DNA from 2 places in the Diaphorobacter sp. LR2014-1 genome. Region 1 is predicted to be linked to the other one. Evidence: predicted binding sites of a transcription regulator. Region 1 holds the regulator's gene; the other holds the start of a gene.
The links. The regulator NrdR, encoded in region 1, represses ribonucleotide reductase genes. The targets are predictions, from matches to a motif close to CACNANATNTNGTG.

Region 1 (7,781 bases):
CCCTGCACCGCCGGCCCTGCCGTGCAACGATCTCAGGCGGAGATGCGTCTTGCCAGGAAGTCGCGGATGGCGAACAGCGTTGCGTCCGGTGCTTCGGTCATCTGGTGGTGGCCCACCGGCAGATGGACGATCTGCACGTCCTTGCCCGCGGATCGCGCGGCCTGGATCAACCCCTGCGCGGCCTTGGGCGTGGTCATTTGGTCTTGCGTGCCCAAGACGAACAGCACGGGGCACTGCACTGCTGCGATGGCCTGTTCGCCGTGGGCGTAGCTGTCGCAGGCCACGAAGCCGCGGTGGAACACATTGACCTGCGGGTTGCTGCGCATCACCTTGCGGCCTAGCGCCATGCCCGCGCCGTACACCCAGAAGCCCGCGCCTGAGGGGGGCGCGAGGGTGCTGCGCGAGAACACGTTGACCATGCGCAGCGCCTGCTCGGGGTCGGTCTGGGATGCCTCGATGAGCGCGGGCGACACCTTCATCGGGTAGGCCGTACCGACCAGCACCAGATGGCTCACGCGCCCGCCCAGGCGTGCGGCGGCCTCCAGCGCGATCAACGAGCCCCAGCTATGGCCCACCAGCGCGGCGCGCTGGATGGACAGTGCGTCGAGCAGGGCGCCCACGAAGTCGGCCGCCTGCTCCACGCTCGCAGGGGCATCGCCCGCGCTTTTGCTGTGGCCGGGCAGGTCGACGGCCAGCACGTTCCAGCCATGGTTGGCCATGTAGCGGCTTTGCAGCGCCCAGACGCTGTGGTCGTTGAGCACGCCGTGGATGAACACCACGGTGGGCTTAGCGGCATCGAAGGGCTTGCCGCCGGTGTAGCAGTAGGTCTGTGCGCCGTTGACTTGCACGTACATCACGCACCCGCCTTTCCCGCTTGCTTCTCCGCAGCCTTGAGTGCCCGCTTGAGGTCGTCGATCAGGTCGTCGGCATCTTCCAGCCCGATCGACAGGCGGATCGTGCCCTGGCTGATGCCACCCGCGGCGAGCGCTTCGTCGCTCATGCGGAAGTGCGTGGTGGAGGCGGGGTGGATCACCAGGCTGCGGCAGTCACCCACATTGGCCAGGTGGCTGAAGAGCTTGAGCGTCTCGATGAACGTCTTGCCCTGCTCGCGGTTGCCCTTGAGGTCGAAGCTGAACACCGAGCCCGCGCCGCGCGGCAGCAGGCGCTGCGCGAGCTGGTGGCTGGGGTGGGACTCGAGCAGCGGGTGGCCCACGCGCTCGACGAACGGGTGGCTGGCCAGGAACTGCACCACCTTCTCGGTATTGCGCATATGGCGTTCCATGCGCAGCGGTAGGGTTTCGATGCCCTGCAGGATCAGCCAGGCGGTGTGCGGGCTCATGCAGGCGCCGAAGTCGCGCAGGCCCTCGCGGCGAGCGCGCAGCAGGAAGGCGCCCACGGTGCTCTCCTCGGTGAACACCATGTTGTGAAAGCCGTCGTAGGGCTGGGTCAGCTCGGGGAAGCGGCCGGAGCCTTCCCAGTCGAAGCTACCGCCATCGACCACGATGCCGCCGATCACCGTGCCATGGCCTGAGAGGAACTTGGTGGCCGAGTGGTACACCAGGTCCGCGCCATGCTCGAAGGGCTTGATGAGCCACGGCGAGGTGAGGGTGGAGTCCACCAGCAGGGGCACGCCAGCTTCATGCGCAATGTCCGCGACCGTGGGGATGTCCAACACCTCCAGCCCGGGGTTGCCTACGGTTTCGCCAAAGAACAGCTTGGTGTTGGGGCGGATGGCGGCGCGCCAGCCGTCGATGTCGCCGGGCTTCACGAAGGTGGTGTCAATGCCGAAGCGGCGCAGCGTGTAGTGCAGCAGGTTCTGGCTGCCGCCATACAGCGCCGTGCTGGCCACGATGTGGCTGCCTGCGCCCATCAATGTGGCAATCGCCAGGTGCAGCGCGGCCTGCCCGCTGGCCACGGCAATCGCCCCCACGCCGCCCTCCAGCGCTGCCACGCGCTGCTCCAGCACCGCGTTGGTGGGGTTGCTCAGGCGGCTGTACACATGGCCCGGGCGCTCCAGGTTGAACAGGGCCGCCGCATGGTCGCTCGACTCGAAGACGAACGAGGTGCTCAGGTGGATCGGCACGGCGCGCGCACCTGTGGCGGGGTCCGGCTGCGCGCCGGCGTGCAGGGCCAGCGTGTCGAAGCCGGGGTCGGAATATCCGGGCATTCATGTCTCCAAAGTGGTGAATTTGTGCGCCATTGTGGGCTATATTTATTCGCTATCGGGCTGCATGCAGCGCCTGCAGAACCCTTCGGAGACTCCCCATGAAAGTCAGCGACATCCTGCGCCTCAAAGGCAACACCCTCTACACCGTGCATCCCGACGAGCCGCTGGCCCGCGCCGTGGATGCCATGGCCGAGAAGGACATCGGCTCGCTGGTCGTGATGGAGCATGGCGACCTGGTGGGCATGCTCACCTTCCGCGAGGTGATCCAGGCGCTGACGAAAAATGGTGGCGGCGTGGGCACCATGCTGGTGCGTACCGCCATGGACGACGCGCCGCTGACCTGCACGCTGGAGACCGACATGGACGAGGTGCGCCGCATGATGCTGGGCCGCCACGCGCGCTACATGCCCGTGATGGACAAGCGCATGCTGATGGGCGTGGTCAGCTTCTACGACGTGGCCAAGGCCGTGGTGGACAGCCAGAATTTCGAGAACAAGCTGCTCAAGGCCTACATCCGCGACTGGCCGCAGGAAGAATCGCGGCCGGCCAACTGATTTGGTGATCAAAATAGCTGCCAGCGCTTGTCAATCAAGCGCTGGCAGCTATTTTTTTGGTAGTAACAGTGGCTCGGGGATAATCGCACTCCTATGAGCGGCAACACACTCGGTACCCTTTTTTGCGTCACCAACTTTGGTGAATCCCATGGCCCCGCCATCGGCTGCGTGATCGACGGCTGCCCGCCCGGCATGGAACTGTCCGAGGCCGACATTCAGGCCGACCTGGACCGCCGCCGCCCCGGCACCAGCCGCCATGTGACGCAGCGCAACGAGCCGGATGCGGTGGAAATCCTCTCGGGCGTATATGAGGGCAAGACCACCGGCACGCCCATCGCGCTGCTGATCCGCAACACCGACCAGCGCAGCAAGGACTACGGCAACATCGCGCAGAGCTTCCGCCCGGGGCATGCCGACTATGCCTACTGGCACAAGTACGGCCTGCGCGACCCGCGCGGTGGCGGCCGCTCGTCTGCGCGCCTCACGGCACCCACCGTGGCCGCCGGCGCGGTGGCCAAGAAATGGCTGGCCGAGAAATACGGCACCCGCTTTCGTGCCTGCATGACCCAACTGGGCGAGCTGCCCATCCCGTTCGAGAGCTGGGAGCATGTGCCGCACAACCCCTTCTTCGCGCCGGTGGCCGACGTGCAGGCCTACGAGGACTACATGGACGCGCTGCGCAAGTCCGGCGACTCCTGCGGCGCGCGCATTCGTGTGCAAGCTACCGGTGTGCCCGTGGGGCTGGGCGAGCCGCTGTACGACAAGCTGGACGCCGACATCGCCCATGTGATGATGGGCCTGAACGCCGTGAAGGGTGTGGAGATTGGCGCCGGCTTTGCCAGCGTGGCCCAGCGTGGCACCACGCACGGCGATTCGCTCACGCCCACGGGCTTCGCCAGCAACAACGCGGGTGGCGTGCTGGGCGGCATCAGCACCGGGCAGGACCTCGAGGTGTCGCTGGCCATCAAGCCCACCAGTTCCATCATCAGCCCGCGCGAGTCCATCGACATCCACGGCCAGAGTACCGAGGTGATCACGAAGGGGCGCCACGACCCCTGCGTGGGCATCCGCGCCGCGCCGATCGCCGAGGCGTTGCTTGCATTGGTCATCATGGACCATGCGCTGCGCCACCGTGCGCAATGCGGCGACGTGGTGCAGGCCGTGGCTCCGATTCCGGCAGTCCGCCTGGGGTGATGGTCAAAAACGGCTGTAGCGCCCGCCCAGTGGGCGCTGCCAGCTATCAATAGAAGAGCAATGGGAGAGCTGCGGCTTACTTGCGGACTTCGTCCACCAGCGCGCGGAACTCGTCGATGTCCTCGAAGCTGCGGTAAACGCTGGCGTAGCGCACATAGGCCACCTTGTCGAGCTTCTTCAGCTCGCGCATGACCAGCTCGCCGATGCGGCTGGACAGAATCTCGCGCTGCCCCAGGTTGAGCAGCTTTTCCTCGATGCGCTCGATGGCCGAGTCGATCTGCACTGTGCTCACCGGTCGCTTGCGCAGCGCCAGCTTGAACGATCCCAGCAGTTTCTCGCGGTCGTATTCGACGCGGCGGCCGTCCTTCTTGACGACCGTGGGGAAGTTGACTTCCGGTCGTTCGTAGGTTGTGAAGCGCTTGTCGCAGGCGCCGCACTGGCGCCTGCGGCGGATGAAGTCCCCGTCCTCGGAGACGCGGGTCTCGACGACCTGGGTCTCCTGATGGCTGCAAAAGGGGCACTTCATCGCGGCGGTCGATCAGCGATAGACCGGGAAGCGGCTGGTCAGCGCGTGCACCTTGGCGCGCACGGCTTCCAGGTTCGCCTCGTCATGCGGATTGTCCAGCACGTCGGCCACCAGGTTGGCCGTGAGGCGCGTTTCCTCTTCCTTGAAACCCCGTGTCGTGATGGCGGGCGTGCCCACGCGAATGCCGCTGGTGACCATCGGCTTTTCGGGATCGTTGGGGATCGCGTTCTTGTTGATCGTGATATGGGCCTTGCCCAGGGCTGCCTCGGCCTCCTTGCCGGTGATGCCCTTGGCGCGAAGGTCCACCAGCATCACGTGGCTTTCGGTGCGACCGCTCACGATGCGCAGTCCGCGCTGGATCAGCGTTTCCGCGAACACCTTGGCGTTCTTGGTCACCTGCTGCTGATACTGCTTGAACTCGGGCGACAGGGCTTCCTTGAAGGCCACGGCCTTGGCGGCGATGACGTGCTCCAGCGGGCCGCCCTGCAGGCCGGGGAAGATGGCGCTGTTGATGGCCTTCTCGTGCTCGGCCTTCATCAGAATGATGCCGCCGCGTGGGCCGCGCAGGCTCTTGTGCGTGGTGGAGGTCACCACGTCCGCAAACGGCACCGGGTTGGGGTACTCGCCCGCGACGACCAGACCGGCATAGTGGGCAATGTCCACCCAGAAGATGGCGCCGACTTCCTTGGCGATCTTCGCGAAGCGCTCGAAGTCGATGCGCAGGGCGTAGGCGGAGGCGCCGGCGATGATCAGCTTGGGCTTGTGCTCGCGGGCCTTGGCTTCCAGCGCGTCGTAGTCGATCTCTTCCTTGTCGTTCAGTCCGTAGGAGACTACGTTGAACCACTTGCCGCTCATGTTCAGCGGCATGCCGTGCGTGAGGTGGCCGCCCTCGGCCAGGCTCATGCCCAGAATGGTGTCGCCGGGCTTCAGGAAGGCCATCAGCACAGCCTGGTTGGCCTGCGAACCCGAGTTGGGCTGCACATTGGCCGCTTCGGCGCCGAAGAGTTGCTTGATGCGGTCGATGGCCAACTGCTCGATCACGTCCACGTTCTCGCAGCCGCCGTAGTAGCGCTTGCCAGGGTAGCCTTCGGCGTACTTGTTGGTGAGCTGCGAGCCCTGAGCGGCCATCACGGCGGGCGAGGCGTAGTTCTCGCTGGCGATCAGCTCAATGTGTTCTTCCTGGCGGCGGTCTTCGGCCTGGATGGCGGCCCACACCTCGGGATCGGTTTGTTCGACAAGAATATTGCGTTGGTACATGGCAGTCCGATGAACTAAGTGTCCCTTGGCAATCAAGGGCTGCCCAGGCGAACGACGGATCGCTGCGGGGCTGGTGCCTGCCGCGCGGCACGCTCCCCAGTGGTTTGCAGAAAAACGCTGTTTCCTGCCGGTGTCCACGTCAGCGGCGGTGCCCCGGGGGACGTCCGCGCCTATCGCCAGTTGCGTGCCCTGCTAGTGTAGCTGAGCACGCCCTTCATCAATGCCAGAGTAGGCTCTTCAGAGGCCGCTCAGCAGGGCCACCTTCTCGCCAGTGGCAGGGGTTGCAGGTGCGGCTTCCGGTGTGGCAGGAGCCTTGGTGGACAGGAGAGGTGGATTCACGGGGCCGGCGGGAGAAACGCCCGTGCGACCATTGGCGACCTGGCGCAGCCGGAAATGCTCCGCCAGTACCTTGGCGGCGTAGCCCCCGTCGTCGGGCAGGTTGGCTGCGCCGACGTAGTAACGCAGTCCGCCTTCCAGCGAGCCGGCGCGCGCGATGCACTCCTGCAGCACCTTCACGCCCACGCGCAGGTTGGCCACGGGATCGAATGCCGCCAGGTGCCCACCAAAGCCTTCGTACTTGTCGGTATGCACGCGCGTCATCACCTGCATCAATCCTTGCGCACCTACCGGGCTTTGTGCAAACGGGTTGAAGCTCGATTCCACGGCCATGACGGCCAGGATCAAGGTGGGATCCAGCTTGGTCCGCGCGCCGATTTCATACGCCTCGGTGACCAGTGCCGCCAGCGGTTCGGGCGCCACGCGGTACTTCTTGCTGAGCCAGTAGGCCACGGCAGCCTGTTCCCGCGGCAACTCCTTGGGGTTGAGCGCTACTGCCCGCTCGCTTGCGGCAGGCTCCATAGGGAAGCCCACTACGGCTTCCTGGCGGGCCTGCAGCCAGCCCATGAGTTCTTCTTCTCCTGCCTGGCGCAGGTCCGGGCGTGCCGTAAGTGTGATCACGCCAAAGACGACGCCCAGCCCGAGCAGGGCGAAGCCGCTGTGTGTCACTTCCAGAAAACCGTTGATCACATCGCCCGCAAACGTGCGGACGCCGGCAATCACATTTCCTGACGCTGTCATAGCTTTCCTTTCTAAGTCGGCTCCTGAGCGAAGAGCACTGCCGTGGTTGCTCAGGAGTCCGGTCCTGCCAGACGGTGGGGTCTGGGTGGGTATGCCGTTCAGTCCGTTTAGGCGCGTTAGGCCCAGGGGAATCTGTTGACTGTCGTAGCCGAAATCTGTAGCGGCTAGGGTTTTTACTAGGCCTTGGTTGAGGGCTGGCGGATTCTAGGAGGTCTCCAAATTCAAGGTCAATACTAACATTTGAATTTTTTAGAACAAAAAGTTCTGTTAAATCTGTGGGAAAGCACAGATTTTTCACGCATGTCCTTTTAAGAAGGGTCTGTGCGCAAGCAATTCGACTGATTAACGAAACAGTCAATTGCATGAAATTTTTCATTGCTAAAAGCTGTTGGAAGGCGCGCTCGAATTTGCTATCTTTGAGGCGCCTGAACGACTCAGGCATCCGCCAAACGGGGCGATCAGCGCGATGAATGGCAGACAGTGCCGCATCACATGAGATCTCCTCCAAGGCAACCCCTGGAGGCAATCCCTTGCCTCCTGCGCTTGAGACGATCCTCTCCCAAGCGCAAAAAGATGGCGAAAGACCGTTGTGTCAGCCGTCAAGCCCGGTGTGCGAAGAAGTTCGACACCGGGCTTTCTTTTTTTGCGTTTTTTTACCTGCCTGCGTCGGCGCGGGAACGGTCCCATTGCGTTGGTAGCTCAACAGAATAGGTGCCGCGTGCTGCAAGCCATCAAGAACAACCCCTGGATTCGTCGATTTGCATGGTTGGTGCTGTGCTGGGGCGGCGCGTGGCTGCTCGGTTGGCTGGTGGTCCCTCCGCTGGCGCAGTCGCAGATTGAAAGGCATGCGAGTGAAGCGCTGGGGCGCAAGCTGACGGTCGAACGGGTGGAGTTTTTGCCCTGGACTTTGGAGGCCACTTTGCACGGCGTAGCCCTGGCGTCAAAGGATGGCAGTTCAGAGCAGGTACGGGTGGGCCGCATCTATATAGACGCTGAATTGCAATCC
Region 2 (7,781 bases), on a different contig from region 1:
GAGGCGTTCATACCCAGCACGCCACGCGGCATGGTGTCTTCGGCATAACGGTATTCCAGTTCCACTGCCTTGATGAACAGGGCCTTGATCTCGTCCTTGAACTCGGCCGTCCACAGATGTGGGTTTTCGAGCTTGAGCTGGTTGATCAGGTCGATGCCGAAGTTGCAGTGCATGGACTCGTCGCGCAGGATGTACTGGTACTGCTCGGCAGCGCCGGTCATCTTGTTCTGGCGGCCGAGTGCCAGGATTTGCGTGAAACCCACGTAGAAGAACAGACCTTCCATCAGGCACGCAAAAACGATCAGCGACTTGAGTAGTGTCTGGTCGCTCTCGGGTGTGCCGGTCGTGAAGCGCGGATCCATGATCGCTTCGATGAAGGGGATCAGGAACTCGTCCTTGTCGCGGATGGACTGGACCTCGTTGTAGGCGTTGAAAATCTCGCCTTCGTCCAAGCCCAGTGACTCCACGATGTACTGGTACGCATGGGTGTGGATGGCTTCCTCGAACGCCTGGCGCAACAGGAACTGCCGGCATTCCGGCGCCGTGATGTGGCGGTAGGTGCCCAGCACGATGTTGTTGGCGGCCAGCGAGTCGGCCGTGACGAAGAAGCCCAGGTTGCGCTTGACGATGCGCCGCTCGTCCTCGGTCAGGCCGTTCGGGTCCTTCCAGAGTGCGATGTCCCGCGTCATGTTCACTTCCTGCGGCATCCAGTGATTGGCGCAGGTGGCGAGGTATTTCTCCCACGCCCACTTGTACTTGAACGGCACCAACTGGTTGACGTCGGTCTGGCCGTTGATGATGCGTTTGTCGACCGCAGACACGCGGCGGTGTTGGGGTGCTGCAGACGCGGTAGGGGCAGTGCGCGTCGAAGTGCTGGCGACGGACTGCAACACGGGTGCTTGGAAACCGTTTGGCGGAGGCTCCACAGGGCGGTCGTTGGAGTGACTGCCGTCCAAGAGTTTTTGCGATGAGGGCTTGACTTCGTCGTCCCAGGTGAGCATAGGTTTTCCAGTGGTCGGATTATGGAAGCAGTGCTTCAAAATGAAAAGCACCGAAGCGTTGCCAGGCGTGATCTGTTGCTTCACGACACATGCGAACGAGGCGACGATGTGTCACGCTGCGCCCGCATGCGCACGGCATTACTGGCAGGCTTCGCAGCCGGGGTCGTCAATGGCGCAGAACTTCACGTCGGTCGCAGGGATGGCAGCAGCCTGCGCTTGCGCTGCGGCCACGGCAGCGTTCAGTGCCGAGCTTGGTGCCATCGTTCCCTCCCCCGTGTCGCTTGCGCCGGACGCGACGGCATTGAGCTGGCGTGTGTTCACGGTACTCATCTCCACATGCGTCGCGCTCTGCGTGCGCAGGTAGTAAGTGGTCTTCAGGCCGCGTATCCACGCAAGCTTGTATGTCTCGTCGAGCTTCTTGCCTGAGGCGCCGGCCATATAGATGTTCAGGCTCTGCGCCTGGTCGATCCATTTCTGTCGACGCGCCGCCGCTTCGACGAGCCAGGTGGGAGCGACTTCGAAGGCGGTGGCATACAGTGCCTTGACGGTGAGGGGAACGCGGTCGATCGCGTGCAGCGATCCCTTGAAGTGCTTGAGGTCCATGAGCATCACGTCGTCCCACAGGCCCAGCTGCTTCAGGTCGCGCACCAGGTACTGGTTGATGACCGTGAACTCTCCCGAGAGGTTGGATTTGACGGAGAGATTGCCGAAGGAGGGCTCAATGGAGGCGTCCACGCCAACGATGTTCGAGATGGTGGCTGTGGGCGCAATGGCGATGCAGTTGGAGTTGCGCATGCCGTCTTGCGCGATCTTGGCGCGCAGCATGTCCCAGTCCAGACGGGTCGTACGGTCCACCTCCACGTACCCGCCACGTTCCTGCTCCAGCAACTGCAGTGAATCCAGCGGCAGGATGCCCTGGGACCACAGAGAACCCTGGTAACTGGAGTATTGGCCCCGTTCTTGGGCGAGATCGGTTGAGGCCCAGTAGGCGTAATAGCAGAGAGCCTCCATGGAGGTATCGGCAAACTCCACTGCGGCGTCGCTTGCGTAGGGGATGCGCAGTTCATACAGCGCGTCCTGGAACCCCATCAGGCCCAGGCCGACGGGGCGGTGGCGCAGGTTGGAATCCTTGGCCTTCTGTACGGCGTAGTAGTTGATGTCAATCACGTTGTCCAGCATGCGCATGGCCGTGCTCACGGTTTTGCGCAGCTTGTCGTGGTCGATGCCTCCGTCCTTGAGATGGCGCGCGAGGTTCACCGATCCCAGGTTGCACACGGCCGTCTCGGCATCGCTGGTGTTGAGCGTGATCTCGGTACAGAGATTGGAACTGTGCACTACGCCTACATGCTGCTGGGGAGAGCGGATGTTGCACGGGTCCTTGAAGGTGATCCAGGGATGCCCGGTCTCGAACAGCATGGAAAGCATCTTGCGCCAGAGGTCGACGGCCGGTACGCGTTTGAACAGAGGCAGCTCGCCGCTCTCGGCCTTGGCCTCGTAGGCGATGTAGGCTTTTTCGAAGGCCTGTCCGTACAGGTCGTGCAGATCAGGGACATCCGAGGGGGAAAACAGTGTCCACAGGCCCTTTTCCATTACGCGTTTCATGAACAGGTCGGGAATCCAGTTGGCCGTGTTCATGTCGTGTGTGCGTCGCCGGTCGTCGCCGGTGTTCTTGCGCAGCTCCAGGAATTCTTCGATGTCCAGGTGCCAGCTTTCCAGGTAGGTGCAGACGGCACCCTTGCGCTTGCCGCCCTGGTTCACGGCCACGGCCGTGTCGTTGACCACCTTGAGGAACGGCACCACGCCTTGCGACTCGCCGTTCGTGCCCTTGATGCGTGCACCGAGGGCGCGTACGCGTGTCCAGTCGTTACCCAGGCCGCCCGCGAACTTGGACAGCAGGGCGTTTTCCTTGATGGATTCGTAGATGCCCTCCAGCTCGTCGGGCACCGTGGTCAGGTAGCAGCTGGATAGCTGCGAGCGCAATGTGCCGCTGTTGAACAGCGTGGGCGTGCTGCTCATGAAATCGAAGGAGCTGAGCAGTTCGTAGAACTCGATGGCACGGGCGTTGCGGTCGTCCTCGCGCAGCGCCAGGCCCATGGCCACGCGCATGAAAAAGGTCTGAGGCAGCTCGATGCGCGTTTTGCGCACATGCAGGAAGTAGCGGTCGTACAGCGTCTGTAGGCCAAGATAGTCGAACTGCAGGTCGCGCTCGGCCTTCAGTGTGCTTCCCAGGCGCTGCAGGTCGAATTCCATCAGGCGCGGGTCGAGCAACTCGTTGTCCACGCCCTGGCGGATGAATTGTGGAAAGTTGTCGGCGTAGGCCAGGGCCATGTCGGCGGGATTCACGTCGCGGCCTAACACCTCGCGCACGATGGTGTGCAGCAACAGTCGTGCCGTCGCGTAGGTGTAGCCGGGATCTTTCTCGATCAGGGTGCGCGCCGCGAGGATGGATGCCTTGTACACCTCGTCCATGGGTACGCCGTCGTACAGGTTGCGCATGGTCTCCGCGATGATGGGCGCGGCCTGGACGTCCGATCCCAGGCCCGTGCATGCGGCTTCTACCAGGCTCTGCAGGCGCAGAATGTCAAGCTCCACGCGCTGACCTTGGTCCTGTACATACAGGGCCGGCATCTGGGGTAGCAGTTGTTCCTTCTTCTGTGCGCGTTCTTGCGCGCGGCGCTCGCGGTAGAGCACGTAGGCGCGTGCCACCTCATGATGGCTGCCTCGCATCAAGCCCAGCTCCACCTGGTCCTGCACGTCCTCAATGTGGAACGTTCCTCCCGCGGGGCGCGAGCGCATCAGCGCGCGCACGACTGCCTGGGTCAGCTGATCCACCACTTCGCGCACGCTCGCCGAGGCCGCTCCCTGTGCCCCGTGAACGGCCAGGAATGCTTTCATCATCGCCACGGCGATTTTTTGCGGCTCGAAGGGCACCACGGCGCCGTTGCGGCGGATGATCTGGTAGTGCATCAGTGGATGGGCCCCGGTCGGCGTGGCTGACGGGGTGGCCCGTGCAGGCGATGGGGTGTCAACAGGAGCGGATAGGGGCGCAGCGTGCATGGAGGTCCTCGGAGGTGTTCGGAGAAATGGCCAGGCGGACGGCAGTCACCTTCGGCCGGCGAGACGGCGGCGTAGACTGTCGCCGCACACTATATCTAGTGTGTGTTGATGGCTCAAGACACTAGGGGTAGTGTATCCCCGTAAGAGGCTGGCGAGATCGTTTCGACGTGATTGAACGCCTGGGCCTTCTACTGCCGTCGCAGCCCCCGTAGGATCAGGCCCGCATCCGACGGCTTGAGCCATGGTGCGGCATGCCGGCCGATCTTGCGCGCAAACGCGCGTGCAACTTCATCCTGAGCAGTGAAGGCGAGGCGAAGGCGCAAAGTGCGGCAATGCGTCCAGGTGCCTGGGAGGATCAACACCCTGGCGGAAAAAGAACACCCGTGCCGGCGAAGGCTCCACGAAGTACACGCCAGTCAAACCCAGGGCCTGGGTCGTGTTTGCGTTCAGGGGCGATGTGCTCATGTCCTGCGATGTAGCGCACGGGGTAGCGCTGCCGCAGCGCCTTGCAAAGGGTCACAAGGGTGGCGTACTGCGCTTGCTCGAAGCTCCCACCTTCCAGCCCCTCGAGCTCAACGCCGATCGAGTCGTCGTTGCAGGCATCGCGCCCCCGGTAGTGGGAACGGCCCGCGTGCCAGGCGCGTCGGCCCACGTCCACGAACTGCCACAGCACACCCGCGCGCGTGATGAAGAAATGCGTCGACACTTCCAGGCCGCGAATCTGCTGGAAATAAGGATGGGCGTCCCAGTCCAGCTGGTTCATGAAAAGCCGGTGGACATGGTCCCCGCCAAACTGCCCGGGGGGAAGGCTGATGGAATGCACCACGATGAGGTCCACGCTGGCCTGCGGGGGGCGTGGCCCGTGGTTGGGCGAGTCCATGCGTCTCGCATTCGCGTACCAGCCGCCGTGCCAGGCGGGCCGCCGGGCCGCACGCTCAGGGCTGCGCGTCGCCATGGCTGTCGCCGTCTTGCGGTACCTCGATGTGCAGCCGGGCAATCCGGTAACGGATCTGGCGCAGGCTGATGCCCAGGCGGGCTGCGGTGGCCGTGCGGTTGAAACCCGCCTCGCGCAGGGCGCGCACGAGTATTTCCCGTTCCTGCTGGTCGAGCCAGGCTTGCAGGTCGTTGGGCAGGGGCATGCCTTCGCTGATGCCGGACCAACGAGGGGGCGCGTGCGGCTCAGCAGGCTGCGCGATGGCTGGTGCGGACGGTACGGGCTGCGGTAGGGGTGGCGGTGCCTCCACGGTGGAGGCTGGCGCGCCTTCGACGTGCAGCTCATGGCCATCGCTGAGGGCTACCGCGCGGTGCAGCAGGTTTTCCAGCTCGCGCACATTGCCGGTGAGCGGGTGCTGTGCAATGCACTGCAGCGCTTCCTCTGTCAGGTGGGGAACGGCCACCCCCGATTCTTGCTCGATACGGGCCAGCAAGGCCTCGCACAGCGCGGGCAGGTCCTCTCGCCGCTCGCGCAACGGTGGGATCAGCAGTTCGATGACATTCAGCCGGTAATACAGATCCTGGCGGAAGCGCCCCGCCTGCACGTCAGCGGCCAGGTCTCGGTGCGTGGCGCTGACGATGCGCACGTCCACGGCTTCTTCCTGCGTGGAGCCCAGGGGCCGTACCGTGCGCTCCTGGATCGCACGCAGCAGTTTGGATTGCATGGGCAGCGGCAGGTCGCCAATTTCGTCAAGGAACAGCGTGCCTCCACGGGCGGCCTGGAAGTAGCCCTCCCGGTCGTGCGTAGAGCCGGTGTAGGAACCCTTGCGCGCGCCAAAGAACTCTGCCTCCAGCAGGTTCTCGGGAATTGCGCCGCAGTTGACGGCGATCAGTGGGCCTTCGGAGCGCTGGCTGCTGGCATGCAGCGCGCGGGCCACCAGTTCCTTGCCCGTGCCTGACTCGCCACGCACCAGCACGGGGGCCATGCTGCGCGCCACCTTGGCGATGCGCTGCTTCACATTGCGCATGGCTTCGGAGTCGCCGATCAGGCGATCCAGCACAGGATCTTGCATGTCCGGCCACTGCGTGACATTGCGTGCGCCGGGGCGGGTGGATTTGGGCGCCGCCAGTACGGCGCCAATACCCTGCACCGCCGAGGCCACCACGGCACGGAATTGCTTCAGGTCCACGGGCTTGGTCAGGTAGTCGAACGCGCCCGCGCGCAGCGCCTCCACCGCGTTCTCGGCCGATCCATAGGCCGTCATGACCACGCAGCGTTCACGCCGCTGTTGGCTGCGCAGGTCGTGCAGCAAGTCCATGCCGAAGCCGTCGGGCAGCCGCATGTCGGTGATCACGACGTCGAACTTCTGCGTCTGCAGCTGTTGGCGCGCGTCGTCCACGCTGGCGGCGGTCTCCACGCGGTAGCCTTCGCGCAGCAGGGTCAGCTCATAGAGGGTGCGCAGATCGGGTTCGTCATCGACGACAAGAATGGAGGCGGTGGATGCATTCATGGTCTGTGGGCCGTGTCAGACCACGATTGTGTCAAACAGTGATGCGCTGTCCGCAGGGCGCGAAAGACTGCGGAAGGTCACAGTGAAGGCGTTTCCCGCCACCTCGCCGCGCGCCAGGCTGCGTGTGGTGCGCTGGTGGCCGATGGCCGCCCCGTGGCGCTGGCACAGCTCGCGGCAGATGTACAAGCCCAGCCCGCTGGAGCGGCTTTCGGATGAGAAGAAAGGCTCGAACAGATGCCGCTCCACCGATTTGTCCAGCGGCGCGCCATCGCTCCACACCTGCACGCCGGCCTTCCCGCCGGGGGTGGCGCGCGTCGCGAGGCATAGCGAATCGGGTTCGGGGCCCTTGTAGCGCAATGCGTTGTCCAGCAGGTTCACCAGCACGCGCCGCAGGTGCTCGGCGTCGAACTCCACCTGCGCCGAGCCCGCGTCCAGTACCAGTTGCCCCTGGCGGCGTGCGGGGTCCTGCGCCGTCCAGTCGTTCCACACCTGCTGCACCATGGCATCCAGTGCCACGGTGGAGGAGCTGGCCTGGTGGATCTGGTGCTGCACGCGCGCAATGTCCAGTACGTCTTCGGTGATGCGCACCAGCCGGTCGGCGTTTTGGCGCACCATGTGTGTCAGGCGCTTCTGTGTGGGGTCGTCCAGGTCTTCGTCCAGTAGTTCGTTGGCCTGCACGATCGCTGCCAGCGGGTTGCGGATCTCATGCGCCACGGCGGCCGACATCCGCCCCATGGCGGCCAGCTTCTCGGTGCGCAAGTGCGCTTCCATCTCGCGCAGGTCGTGCAGGAACATTACGCACAGCGGCTCCCCCGGAGAGTCGTCCGGGGTGTCCTGCGTGTGGGTGAGCCATGCGCGCACGCGCAGGGCCATGGGGATCTGGCCATCGTGCAGGACGTTGACATCGGCATGCTGGGGACGCTCCATCTGGAAAGTGGCGCACGCCAGGTCCATGAGGGGTTTGAAGGCCGCCGTGTGGGTGAGCGTCAGGGAGGAATCTCCGGAGATCTTGTGGCCGAGCATCAGCAATGCCGCGGGGTTGGCCAGGCGGACCTGGCCATGCAGGTCCAGCACCAGCACGCCATCGGCCACGTGCTGCATCACCAGGGCACTGACCGCGCGGTGGGTGCGCGCATCCATCTGGCTGCGCCGGGCCATCTGCTGCTCGCTGGTGAGCTTGGCGGCCAGCAGGTGCACCAGATAGGCGACGATGAAGTAGCCGGTGCCTGTCAACGCCGCCTGCAGGTAGCGCTGCGTGCCGTCTCCGGCGCCGCCGTAT

Region 2: a site for NrdR is predicted at 4,146-4,159, ahead of BV908_RS02990 (ribonucleoside-diphosphate reductase subunit alpha). Genes of this name have one in related genera too.

Annotation. Positions count from the first base shown of each region.
Region 1 is NZ_MTBE01000009.1:61,911-69,691, reverse strand. Features, by position in the region: gene BV908_RS09440 (alpha/beta hydrolase) at 33-854, opposite strand; gene BV908_RS09435 (O-acetylhomoserine aminocarboxypropyltransferase) at 854-2,167, opposite strand; gene BV908_RS09430 (CBS domain-containing protein) at 2,266-2,721, shown strand; gene aroC (chorismate synthase) at 2,815-3,915, shown strand; gene nrdR (transcriptional regulator NrdR) at 3,992-4,441, opposite strand; gene glyA (serine hydroxymethyltransferase) at 4,454-5,698, opposite strand; ZMP/ZTP riboswitch at 5,733-5,892, opposite strand; gene BV908_RS09410 (lytic transglycosylase domain-containing protein) at 5,936-6,775, opposite strand; gene BV908_RS09405 (DUF748 domain-containing protein) at 7,494-7,781, shown strand, end outside.
Region 2 is NZ_MTBE01000002.1:225,098-232,878, reverse strand. Features, by position in the region: gene BV908_RS02995 (ribonucleotide-diphosphate reductase subunit beta) at 1-1,001, opposite strand, end outside; gene BV908_RS02990 (ribonucleoside-diphosphate reductase subunit alpha) at 1,140-4,058, opposite strand; gene ampD (1,6-anhydro-N-acetylmuramyl-L-alanine amidase AmpD) at 4,414-5,013, opposite strand; gene BV908_RS02980 (sigma-54 dependent transcriptional regulator) at 4,994-6,502, opposite strand; gene BV908_RS02975 (histidine kinase dimerization/phospho-acceptor domain-containing protein) at 6,518-7,781, opposite strand, start outside.